Regions from separate parts of the Klebsiella sp. Sb-30 genome, predicted to be linked through region 2. Evidence: predicted binding sites of a transcription regulator. Region 2 holds the regulator's gene; each other region holds the start of a gene.
What was found. Region 2 encodes Fur, which represses iron uptake genes when iron is present. Its sites were predicted from a motif close to ATAATAATGAGAACNACTATCAA; they were not measured.

Region 1: sufA (Fe-S cluster assembly scaffold SufA) is a predicted target of Fur. The motif match lies at 1,170-1,192, and genes of this name have one in related genera.
Region 3: AC236I_RS06895 (Nramp family divalent metal transporter) is a predicted target of Fur. The motif match lies at 1,989-2,011, and genes of this name have one in related genera.
Region 4: AC236I_RS23500 (TonB-dependent siderophore receptor) is a predicted target of Fur. The motif match lies at 1,811-1,833, and genes of this name have one in related genera.

Annotation. Positions count from the first base shown of each region.
Region 1 is NZ_CM172749.1:2,208,518-2,211,677, forward strand. Features, by position in the region: gene AC236I_RS10330 (hypothetical protein) at 148-465, opposite strand; gene sufA (Fe-S cluster assembly scaffold SufA) at 1,233-1,610, shown strand; gene sufB (Fe-S cluster assembly protein SufB) at 1,613-3,100, shown strand; gene sufC (Fe-S cluster assembly ATPase SufC) at 3,132-3,160, shown strand, end outside.
Region 2 is NZ_CM172749.1:3,735,340-3,738,499, reverse strand. Features, by position in the region: gene chiP (chitoporin ChiP) at 1-285, shown strand, start outside; gene AC236I_RS17490 (ChiQ/YbfN family lipoprotein) at 333-665, shown strand; gene fur (ferric iron uptake transcriptional regulator) at 997-1,449, opposite strand; gene fldA (flavodoxin FldA) at 1,742-2,272, opposite strand; gene ybfE (LexA regulated protein) at 2,422-2,715, opposite strand; gene ybfF (esterase) at 2,849-3,160, opposite strand, start outside.
Region 3 is NZ_CM172749.1:1,437,374-1,440,533, reverse strand. Features, by position in the region: gene mgrA (L-glyceraldehyde 3-phosphate reductase) at 1-156, shown strand, start outside; gene AC236I_RS06900 (DUF2502 domain-containing protein) at 310-660, shown strand; gene AC236I_RS06895 (Nramp family divalent metal transporter) at 710-1,948, opposite strand; gene AC236I_RS06890 (NupC/NupG family nucleoside CNT transporter) at 2,295-3,160, shown strand, end outside.
Region 4 is NZ_CM172749.1:5,026,541-5,029,700, forward strand. Features, by position in the region: gene AC236I_RS23500 (TonB-dependent siderophore receptor) at 1-1,547, opposite strand, end outside; gene AC236I_RS23505 (MltF family protein) at 2,225-3,160, shown strand, end outside.

The sequences.
Region 1 (3,160 bases), 1.5 Mb from region 2:
CCGCATCCTCATTGCCGTCGGTGGTGAGGATATAGATATTGAGCACGAAAGAAGACGCAAAATAAAAGCTGCCACGTTCACTGGCAGCTTTTTTTATGAGGCTGACATCAGCCGCTCAAGGCTACCGGTATATGACCCCAGGATAACTCAGGGCATATCGGGAGCGGGAACGACTTCCACGCGCACTTCATAATGTTTCGCGCTACCTGTCGGGATCAGCGCGGTCAGTTTATTAATGGTCTCAACCGGGTTATCGGTGGCAACCGTTGCAGAGAATAATACCGGTTTTCTCGGCGGGAATGGCGGCAGAGGCATAGGCATTGGACCACGCCCTTGCGGCATGTCCATCACCGGCTGTCCGGCATTATTACCGGCGGGAGCAGGGCCGTCATTTTTATCTGCCGCAAATGCACTGGCCGCGACAATTGACGCGGTGGCTAACAGAGCAATGATTGTTCCTTTCATCTTCGTTACCTCGTTGGAATGTGGCTGGAATCTTAGAGGCAAGGTCATTGACGAACAATCCCACGGCGGGCGAATCCTCCAAAACTCCTCATTTCATAACGAATGTGAAGCTCCGGCGTGGCAGGCAGGGTTTGTGGCTGGCTTAGTTCAGCAGTACGCTCATCACCAGCAGTACCACCATGCACATCGACATAATACTGATATCTATCATCCTGTACGGACAAACTCCAGGTAAGCAGTGCCTCCGACACAGGGCCGAAAACTGTAGGAAATTTAGGCGGGAATTGTACATCAATTTACCAGTAGAGAAAAAACCTTTATTCCTGGTTTTTGTCCGAATTTAACATGATAACCGCTTCGCTTTACCGGATAACAAATAGCCATCCAGAAGGATGGTTATAGATAATGCTAAAGGGGTAGATCCGATAGCGCCTTGTCGTCGTCCGGTACAAATAACAAGCTATTGATTTGACAGTAAGTGCTACGGATGCTGAATGGACTCTTTTCGATTTCAAAAATAGGTATTTCCGATGCACCTTTCCCATTGCCCGCCATACCTCTGCAAAACACTAAATAACTTATTATTTATCAATATATTAAATTACAAAATAGTCACCTGATAACCTGCGGGGGAGGGTCTATGCTTATAAAAAGCGAGATAAAAGGGTTCGCAAGGGGAATATCCCTTCTCCGGCTGGGTTGAAGTGATAATCGTTATCATTAACATGGTCGTATGCCCTTATGGCGCTAACCAATGAGGTAGAGCGATGGAATTAGATACAGGAACCTTCAATCCCGATGAATTTAGCTGGCGGGGTCTGATGATGACCCCAGCGGCAGCCGCCCATATTCGCGATCTGGTGAGTCAACAGCCCGATAAGCAGGGGTTGCGTCTGGGGATCAAAACCAGCGGCTGCGCCGGGTTTGGTTACGTACTCGAGCTGATTGCCGAGCCGGCAGAAGACGACCTGCTGTTTGAGCGCGACGGGGCGAAACTCTGGGCACCGCTGCAGGCTATGCCGTTTATCGATGGGACGGAGCTGGATTATGTTCGGGAAGGATTAAATGAAATCTTTAAGTTTCATAACCCGAAAGCACAGCACGAATGTGGCTGCGGCGAAAGCTTTGGGGTTCAGGCGGAGTAACTATGTCTCGTAATACTGAAGCAACTGACGATGTCAAAACCTGGTCCGACGGGCCGCTCAATTATAAAGAAGGCTTTTTTACCCGCTTAAAGACCGATGAGCTGGCGAAAGGCATCAACGAAGAGGTGGTGCGCGCCATTTCCGCCCGCCGCAACGAGCCCGAGTGGATGCTCGAATTCCGGCTAAAGGCATATCACGCCTGGCTGGAGATGGAGGAGCCGCACTGGTTGAAAGCGCATTATGAAAAGCTCAACTACCAGGATTACAGCTATTACTCGGCGCCGTCCTGCGGTAACTGCGACGACACCTGCGCTTCTGAGCCTGGTGCGGTGCAGCAAACCGGCCCCGGCGCCTATCTGACTCAGGAAGTCGAAGAGGCCTTTAACCTGCTGGGCGTGCCGGTACGCGAAGGGCGTGAAGTCGCGGTTGATGCGATTTTCGACTCCGTCTCGGTAGCGACAACCTACCGGGAAAAACTGGCGGAGCAGGGGATTATTTTCTGTTCGTTTGGTGAAGCGATCCACGACCACCCGGAGCTGGTGAAGCAATATCTTGGCACCGTGGTGCCGGGGAATGACAACTTTTTTGCCGCCCTCAACGCGGCGGTAGCTTCTGACGGTACCTTTATCTACGTGCCAAAAGGAGTGCGCTGCCCGATGGAGCTGTCGACCTATTTCCGCATTAATGCGGAAAAAACCGGCCAGTTCGAACGTACCATTCTGGTGGCCGATGAAGGCAGCTATGTCAGCTATATCGAAGGGTGTTCTGCCCCGGTGCGCGACAGCTATCAGCTGCATGCGGCGGTGGTCGAGGTGATTATTCACAAAGATGCCGAAGTGAAATATTCCACGGTGCAGAACTGGTTCCCCGGAGATAACAACACCGGCGGGATTTTGAATTTCGTCACCAAACGCGCGCTGTGCGAAGGTGAAAACAGCAAGATGTCATGGACGCAGTCAGAAACGGGGTCCGCCATCACCTGGAAGTATCCGAGCTGCATTCTGCGCGGCGATAACTCCATCGGCGAATTTTTCTCCGTGGCGCTGACCAGCGGGCACCAGCAGGCAGACACCGGCACCAAGATGATCCACATCGGCAAAAACACCCGCTCGACGATTATCTCGAAAGGGATCTCCGCCGGGAAAAGCCAGAACAGCTACCGTGGGCTGGTCAAAATTATGCCGACGGCTACTAACGCGCGTAACTTCACCCAATGTGACTCGATGCTGATTGGGCCGGACTGCGGGGCGCACACTTTCCCGTACGTGGAGTGTCGCAACGACAGCGCGCAGCTGGAGCACGAAGCCACCACTTCGCGGATCGGCGAAGACCAGTTGTTCTACTGCCTGCAGCGCGGCATCAGCGAAGACAATGCCATCTCGATGATCGTCAACGGCTTCTGTAAAGATGTCTTCTCGGAGCTGCCGCTGGAGTTTGCCGTCGAAGCGCAAAAACTGCTGGCTATCAGTCTGGAACACAGCGTCGGCTAAGCGCCAGGCTTTACGAATTAAGGGAAATGAGATGTTAAGTATCAAAAACTTGCAGGTCGC
Region 2 (3,160 bases):
GCGTTTGGCGCCTCTTACGTCTACGCATGGGATGCCAAACCGGGCAGAATGTCCACGCCGGACGCCTATTACAATCCGGACAAACGGCTGGAAGAGTCCGCGTATAGCCTCGATGCCATGTACACCGTACAGGACGGCCGGGCAAAAGGAACGCTGTTTAAACTGCACTTTACCCAATACGACAACCACTCCGACATCCCGAGCTGGAGCGGTGGCTATGGCAATATCTTCCAGGATGAGCGTGACGTGAAGTTCATGGTTATTGCTCCGTTCACTATTTTCTGATGCCGCGGCGGCAGGCGTAAACCTGCCGCAAACCTGAGAGGTCAATTATGAAGAAGCTATTGCTCATCGCGGTTATGGCATCGGGCCTGGTAGCCTGTACGCAGTCCCCCGCGCCAAAAGAAGATACGAAACTAAAAGATGCTTACAGCGCCTGTATCAATACGGCGGAAGGGAATCCGGATAAGGTTCAGGCCTGCCAGAGCGTTCTCGACGTGCTGAAAGAAGATAAACAGCATCAGGCGTTTGCCAACCAGGAAAGCGTGCGCGTTCTGGATTACCAACAGTGTATTCAGGCGACCCGTACCGGCAATGACCAGGCGGTGAAAGCGCGTTGCGATCGTATCTGGAAAGAGATTCGCAGCAACAACACCAGGCCCTGATCGCGGGCGCCAGATCCTGTCAGTAAAAACGCCTGATGTTAACCATCAGGCGTTTTTCATGGCGCGCAATCCTGTGGCGATGTTCAGGCACTGATTGCCGTGGCTGCCCGGGGCTACTCATTCCCCACCAATCTTGATACCGACCCACCATTAGGTGGAATGGTACCGAAAACCCAACAGGCTCTGGTACGAGAAGCGCTGGCAAACCGCTGGGATGAGGAACCGTTTACCCGTGCTCTCGACGAGCATACCGCGCGCAGAAAAGGGTAGGCGTTTGCACATAAAAAAGCCAACCGTCAGGTTGGCTTTTTGTGGTCCACGCGGTGGGAAATTACTTTTCCAGCGCGTCGTGTGCATGTTCATCTTCGCGGCAGTCGCCTTCCGCACAGTGACCGTAAAGGTACAGACTGTGGTTGGTCAGACGGATGCCGTGGCGGTGGGCGATTTCACGCTGACGCGCTTCGATAGACTCATCGCTGAATTCGATCACTTTGCCACAATCGAGGCAAATAAGATGATCGTGATGGTGCTGCTGGGTCAGTTCGAAAACAGATTTACCGCCTTCGAAGTTGTGGCGAGTCACAATGCCAGCATCATCAAACTGGTTCAGCACGCGATAAACAGTAGCGAGACCAATCTCTTCACCCATGTCGATCAGGCGCTTGTATAAATCTTCCGCACTGACGTGATGGTTATCCGGTTCCTGCAGGACTTCCAGGATTTTTAATCGTGGAAGTGTGACTTTCAGGCCAGCCTTCTTTAATGCGGTATTGTTGTCAGTCATGCGGAATCTGTCCTGTTGCTAAACGATCTACTTCCATCAGCGGAAGTAATACAGAGAATCACCCGATGCAATGCGTCTCATTATAGAACTGCCATCGTTAAATGAAAACTGCAAGTATCGGGCCTTGTATGCTGTCAAAAACGAGGTCCCAGCTACAAACTACGTCACCTGACCTCGTTAAATCAGAGGACATTGTACAGATATGTGATTAAAAGTTAAAAACTTGTAGCTATTAGTTTGATTGCTTCTATCTATTAATGCGGCGAAACTTAACGGTAACGCCGCACAATCATCAGGCGTTTTTGATTTCTTCGAGGTGCAGCTCTTCAGAGACCTGCTTAACCCACTGAGTCACGCGTTCGTTGGTCAGTTCCGGCTGGCGGTCTTCATCGATAGCCAGGCCGACGAAGTGATCGTCATCCGCCAGGCCTTTAGAGGCTTCAAAATGATAGCCCGCGGTCGGCCAGTGGCCAACGATGGTGGCGCCGCGCGGTTCAATGATGTCGCGGATGGTGCCCAGCGCGTCACAGAAGTATTCCGCGTAGTCTTCCTGATCGCCGCAGCCAAACAGCGCAACCAGTTTACCGTTAAAGTCGACCTCTTCCAGCGTCGGGAAAAAGTCATCCCAGTCGCACTGAGCTTCACCGTAGTACCAGGTCGGAATGCCGAGCAGCAGGATGTCGTAGGCTTCCAGATCTTCTTTGCTGCTCTTGGCAATGTCGTGAACATCAGCAACATCTTTACCAAGCTGCTTCTGAATCATTTTTGCAATATTCTCGGTGTTGCCCGTGTCGCTGCCAAAAAAGATGCCGATGATTGCCATGAGTAAAATAACCTCTTGAAACTTAATGATGTGGTAGTGGCGTAATGCCCGCAGATAACGGCAATCATAGCAGAACAGGGGAGGGCGCGGAAACAGCAATCACGCCCGACTGCACACTCTGCTACATGAAAGTGTTTTTTTGAGGATTTTCAGGCTTTATCCCGGCTGTGCAGGGTTGCCAGCTGGTTCATCAGCATCTCTTCGATCAAATCGCTGCGGTTCATATTGCGAGCTTCCGCCAGCTCGTTGAGCGCATCAACCGCTTCAGCGTTGAGTTTTAACTCCACACGCTTCAGGCCGCGAACTTTGTCGCGTTTGAGCTGATTGCGTTTATTTATGCGCAGTTGTTCATCGCGCGAAAGCGGATTGGTCTTTGGTCTACCCGGGCGACGCTCGGTTGCGAACAAATCTAATGTCGTACGGTCCGTTTGTTCTTTTGCCATGATTCAGAGTGACTTCGGGGAAACAAGTTGCCGGGCTATAGCCGACACAGATAGCGCGCCATAATACATCAGGCGAACCGCTGCGCCAACGACCGCGGGCATTCTGCAGCGCGGTCGGGCAGTTTTTAGCCAGTTAAGCCTGCAAAGCGGTCAGATAGCGACGAATGGCGCGCAGGACGGCTTCCGGTTTCTCCGCATGCACCCAGTGGCCGGCGCCGGCGATGACGTGCGCTCGCGCCTGTGGGAACTGGGCGAGCAGGGTATCGCGATACTCATCGGTGACGTACGGCGAGTTGCCTCCCGGGATGAACAGGGTCGGATGAGGCCAGGCAGGAACCGTTTGCCAGCCCACGATGTGCGGATATTGATCCCATAATACCGGTACGTTGAAGCGCCACTGGCCATCAACGAAGGATTTCAGCAGAAACTGAATCACGCCTTCTTC
Region 3 (3,160 bases), 2.3 Mb from region 2:
ATGGCTCTGGCCTGGGTTTTACGGGAAGAGAAAGTGACTTCAGTACTGATTGGCGCCAGCAAAACCACACAGCTTGATGATGCCGTGGGGATGCTGGCGAATCGCCATTTCGGCACCGAAGAGTGTGCGGCAATTGACGCCATCCTTGCGGCGTAAACTCAATTTTACTTTAGCAAAAAGTGCTCTTATCCGCGATTTAGGAGTTCATCCAATGCTGCGGGGCTTTACCGCCCCGTACTATCACGTTAACAGGCCCAATGAGCGCCAATATCATCCGGCGCTCAGGCCCCGATCGTGAAGGAGAAGAGTATGTTCAGGTCACTGATTCTGGCTGCGGTGCTTTTGGCCACAGCGCCACTGGTTGCAAATGCCGGAGAGATCACCCTGCTGCCATCTGTAAAATTACAAATAGGCGATCGTGATAATTACGGTAACTACTGGGACGGTGGTGGCTGGCGCGACCGTGATTACTGGCGTCGTCACTATGAATGGCGCGATAACCGCTGGCGTCATCACGATAACGGCTGGCATCGCGGCTGGGATAAACGTAAAGCCTACGAACGTGGCTATCGCGAAGGCTGGAACGACCGCGATGACCGACGCGGCGGCTGGGGACGAGGGCCAGGCGGCGGTCGCGGCCACGGTCATGGCCATCATTAATCAAAAAGGGGAGCCAGATGGCTCCCCTTTTTCATGGCTATCGACATGATTACAGTCCGAAAATCGTACCGACCAGTAGCCAACCATTAAGCAACACCACAACGCCGACAATCACCCACCCCGTCCGTTTCACCCACAGGGTATTGACCAAATCGCCCATCAGCTGCGAATTACTGGTGAAAATCAGCAGCGGGACCAGCGCCAGGGCGATGCCAAAGCTCAGCAGCACCTGACTCATCACCAGAATTCTCGTCGGGTCCAGTCCCATCATAATGACAATAAACGAAGGCAGCATCGTTACCGCACGACGAAACCACAGCGGAATATGGAAACGAATAAAGCCCTGCATGACGACCTGTCCTGCCAGTGTTCCCACCACCGTCGATGACAACCCGGCGGCCACCAGACTGAGGCCAAAAATGGTGGCGGCCGCGTGGCTCAACAGCGGTTCCAGCGTCAAATAGGCCTGATCCAGGTCGGCAATCCCCGTGTGGCCGTTAAAGTGAAATGCGGCGGCGGCGGTGGCCATCATCGCCAGGTTGACAAACCCGGCAATGGTCATCGCAATCGCAACGTCCCAGCGGGTGGCGTGATAACGCTCTTTTCGCGTACCGTCGTGCAGATTCTGCGTTAACGACGAGTGTAAATAGATGACGTGTGGCATGATCGTCGCGCCGAGCACACCGGCGGCAAGGAACACGGCTTCACCGTTCGGCAAACTCGGGACGACCATCCCTTTCGCCAGCGGCGCCAGCGCCGGTTGCGAGAAAATCAGTTCCACAATGTAGGCCGCAGCAACAAACAGCAGTAAACCACCGATCGCTTTTTCCAGCGGCTTTTGTCCGCGACGCTGCAGCATCAGGATTAAGAAGGTGGCAATCCCGGTTAATATTGCGCCCTGCAGTAACGACACGCCAAGAATCAGCTTAAAGCCAATGGCTGCCCCAATAAATTCGGCGAGGTCGGTCGCCATGGCGATAATTTCCGCCTGCACCCAGTAAAACCACACCACCGGACGCGGATAGTGATCGCGAATCTGTTCCGCCAGGTTCTTACCCGTAGCAATCCCGAGTTTTGCCGATAGCACCTGAATCAGCATCGCCATCAGATTTGCCCATACCACTACCCACAGCAGCTGATAGCCGAAGCTGGCGCCCGCCTGAATATTGGTGGCGAAGTTGCCGGGATCGATATATCCAATGGCAGCAATGAACGCAGGCCCCATCAAAGCGAGCTTCATCTTGCGCGCTGCGCGACCGCTGCTATTCTCAACGCGACTGCTAGTCATTTTCTGCCTCTGAAATATAGCCTTTGCTATGTTTTATGTTATCAAAATGCGAATGATTATCAAGTTCATTTAGGAAGATGATCATTATTGCTTTGATAGGGGGGAACGATAGCGGCTAACAACGAAAAAAGTGGCATTGATGAATTTGCATCTCGCCAGATCACAGATTAGTACAATCTAAGCAACTTTTAAAACCTTTACGCTACATAACAAAAATGTATGTTTGATCACTAATTTGGTGATTAGTCACAGTTCATTGCAATAGTGTGGATTTGATCTCGTTTTCTTTGGTCTTGTTACATAGAATGTGCACAGAAATTTAACCTGCCTCATATTTGGAGCAAATATGGACCGCGTCTTGCATTTTATCCTCGCGATCGTAGTGGTGGCTATACTGGCCCTTCTGGTCAGCCATAACCGTAAACAAATTCGTATTCGTTATGTTATTCAATTACTTGTCATTGAAGTTTTGCTGGCATGGTTCTTCCTGAACTCTGATATCGGTCTGGGTTTTGTGAAAGGCTTCTCCGAGATGTTCGAAAAACTTCTCGGCTTTGCAAACGAAGGGACAAACTTTGTTTTCGGCAATATGAATGACAAAGGCCTGGCTTTCTTCTTCCTGAAAGTTCTCTGCCCTATCGTCTTTATCTCTGCGCTGATCGGGATTTTGCAGCATATTCGTATCCTGCCTATCGTCATTCGCGCCATTGGTACCGTGCTGTCCAAGATTAACGGCATGGGCAAACTGGAATCATTCAACGCCGTCAGTTCCCTGATTCTGGGCCAGTCAGAAAACTTTATCGCCTATAAAGATATTCTGGGCAAAATGTCGCGCAACCGGATGTACACCATGGCTGCGACCGCGATGTCGACCGTCTCCATGTCTATCGTCGGTGCCTACATGACGATGCTGCAGCCTAAATATGTCGTAGCTGCGCTGGTGCTCAACATGTTCAGTACCTTTATTGTCCTGTCGCTGATTAACCCGTATCGCGTCGAAGAAAGCGAAGAAAACCTGCAGATGTCCAACCTGCATGAAGGTCAGAGCTTCTTTGAAATGCTGGGTGAATACATTCTGGCAGGCTTTAAAGTTGCCATTATCGTTGCAGCCATGCTGATCGGTTTCATCGCCTTGATCTCCGCGCTGAACGCCCTGTTCGCTACCGTTACCGGCTGGTTTGGCTACAGCATCTCCTTCCAGGGGATCCTTGG
Region 4 (3,160 bases), 1.3 Mb from region 2:
TAGCACCCCTGGCCGTTACTATAGAGAATATAGTTGGGGTTAAGCTGATAGAGGTTCGGCGCTTTATAGGCGCGGGCAATGCCGAGCTTCAGGGTCCAGTCGTCGCTCAGTCCCTGCGACAGATTAAGCGACGGGCTCCAGTTATTACCGACGAGGCTGTGATGGTCAAAACGCAGAGCCGGCGTCAGCATCGTACTCTCGGTTAGCGCGATATTATCTTCCGTAAACAGCGAGAAAATTTCGGCGCTGCTGTAAGGAGTGCGGCCGGAGGTCGAAATACCGTCGATGGCGCCGTAAGAGAGCGCCTGGGTGGTCGACACGCCATCTTTCATACGCTGCTGATTCCACTCGGTGCCCAGCGTCAGGTTCTGCTCAACGCCCAGGGTAAACGGAATATTGACCTCGCTGTGCAGCAGAACGTCCGCCAGATCGATATCCGAGAATTCGCTGCTGGAGAAGATGCCCTCGGTCCCGCCCGCCAGACCTTCATTCATACGGGAGTTACGGGTATGTTCATACTGCGCATAGCTGTTGCTGGTAACGCCGTTGTCCCAGCCTCCGGTCCAGGTAAGGCCGTAGGTCTGACGGTAAATTCGGTTGGTCTCTTTACCGTACATGCTTTTCACTAGCGTACTGGTATTGGTGTTCTGCGTATCGCCCGCGTAAAGGTTGCCCTGGCGGCTATAGCCGGTTTCAAACTCCAGCGCCTGCATGGGGGCAAATTCCCAGCGCAGCTTACCGTGGATATCTTTGTTCACCACCCCTTCACGCCCGGCAGGATAAGATCCGGCATAGCTGCCGGTCCGCTCCGCCTCGTGGCCGGCGTTAATATCCTGGGCATCAGCCTGGGTTTTACTCAGATTGCCCCATAAATTAAAACTCACGCTGTCCGACATCGGCCCCTCAAGGCTGAAGTTCGTCCTCTTCGTCGCCCCCTCTTTTCGGTGCTGAGGCGCATTCATGTAGGTATTCCAGGAGCCATGCCATTCGTTATTCACAGGCTTAGTGATGATATTCACGACGCCACCCATTGCGCCGTTGCCATAGCGCGCCGCCGCTGGGCCGCGAATCACATCAATGTGGTCGATCATCTCCGCGGGAACCCAACCGGTGTCGCCACGCGTATCGCGATCGCCGCGCCAGCCATAGCGTACCGAATTGCGACTGGTCACCGGCTTACCATCGATCAGGATCAGCGTATTCTCTGGTCCCATACCGCGGATATCGATCTGCCGGTTATTCCCGCGCTGGCCGCTGGTCGAGTTGCCGGTGAGGTTCACCCCCGGCTGAGTACGAATCAGTTCGGAGATATCGCGTGCCGGCGGGTGTTTGCGTATTTCGTCAGCCGTGAGCGTTGAAACGCCCGGCGCCTGTAAGGTCTGTCTGGCAGCGGTCACGACCATCGTCTCTTCGTTTTTGGCCGCAGCGCTGTCGGCGTCCTTTGCCTCTTCCGGTATGCTGCTGTCGGCGGCCTGCGCGGGTAGCGCCGCGCCCCAGATAGCCAGATGAATTAGCACGGCCAGCGAGTAGTGTGAGTTTCGTTTCATGGAGTATGCCCTGTTTTCTTTTTTTGCTGTCGGGGCGCGCCTCCTTCATCCTGAGATAAACAGCGGCAATCATTTTCATGCGAACAACTTCATGCCTGGTTTTGGCATAGCAAGACCCTCCCGGAGAATGAACGGGATATAACTAGCCTGTGGCCAAAATATAAAATCTCACCCTGTCAAAAATGAAAAATACGCGCCTGCACTATTCTTAGATAGCGTCTTTCGATCAGCCTTAGAGATGATTATTGTGCGTTATCACGTTATTAGAAATGAGATTCATTATCAAGTTGATAATGTAAAACAGCGGAAACAGATTAAAATATAACAAATAAAACAACAGGATAAATTACAAACAATATTCTCAAGACACTCAAATAATTAATAACAACACTTACAACAACATAAAAAAAACATTATTCAATCATATTATCTCCATAATCATTTATGGCTGCTGATCCCTTTATAAAAATAAAATGAATACCCCACAACAGAGAGCATAGCCCGCCCAGCAATATGCCTGCCAGAATCGAGGCAAAGAGTCTCTCTTTTTGCAGCACAAAAGTCGCGCTCGCCTCTGACACAACCGGCGATGTCTCCCCGCGCGGTCGGGAAAACGAACAGGCTAACCCCCCCAGAGTTGACTAAAATAAAGGGATGCACCTGCGGAGCCTCTCTCCATGAACATCCTCTCATTTCAACGACCCGCTATCGCCAGCTTTGCCTGCCTTATTGCCCTGCTGTTTGCCGGTTCCGTTTATGCGGCAGTTGGGGAAAAGAAACCACCGCCTCAGGAAAAACGAGAGGCGCTGGAACTCAATACGCAAGAGATGCAGAAGCCCTGGCAAGGCGATCTCCCCGGTATGCTCGACAGACGCGTCATCAGAGTGTTAACCACTTACAGCAAAACCTTTTTCTTTATCGACAAAGGCACCCAGCGCGGGGCAACGCATGACATCTTTATTGAGTACGAACGCAGCCTTAATCAACAGTTGATGAAGGAGAAAAAGCTCAAACATCGCCATCTCAAGGTACGGATCATTTTCGTCCCGGTGGCCCGCGACCAGCTTTTCAGCGCACTCGTTGCCGGCAAAGGAGATATCGTCGCCGCAAATCTTACGGTTACCGAGGAGCGGCAGCAGCAGGCTGACTTCACGATACCGCTCTATTCCAATGTTCAGGAGCTCCTGCTCTCCGGGCCAGGTTCACCGGAAGTCGCCAACCTGGAACAACTTTCTGGCAAAGAGGTATTTGTTCGTCAGTCATCAAGCTATTACCAAAGCCTGGTCGCCCTGAATGCCCACTTTGCGAAAGAATCTCGTCCGCCGGTTATTATCGCAGCCGCTCCGGAATCGCTCGAAGATGAGGACCTGATAGAAATGCTCAGCGCTGGCCTTATTCCGTTGACGGTCGTCGATCGTCATAAGGCTCTGTTCTGGAAACAAGTTTTTCCCAAAATTGAGGTGCATCAGGACATTGTCCTGCGTAAAGATGCCAGCATCGGCTGGGCGGTACGTAAAAACAGCCCGCAGCTTCTCGCCTCGCTAAACCACTTTGTGAAGGCTAACGGTCAGGGCAGCAAGCTGGGAAATACCATCCTGTTGCGCTATCTGAAG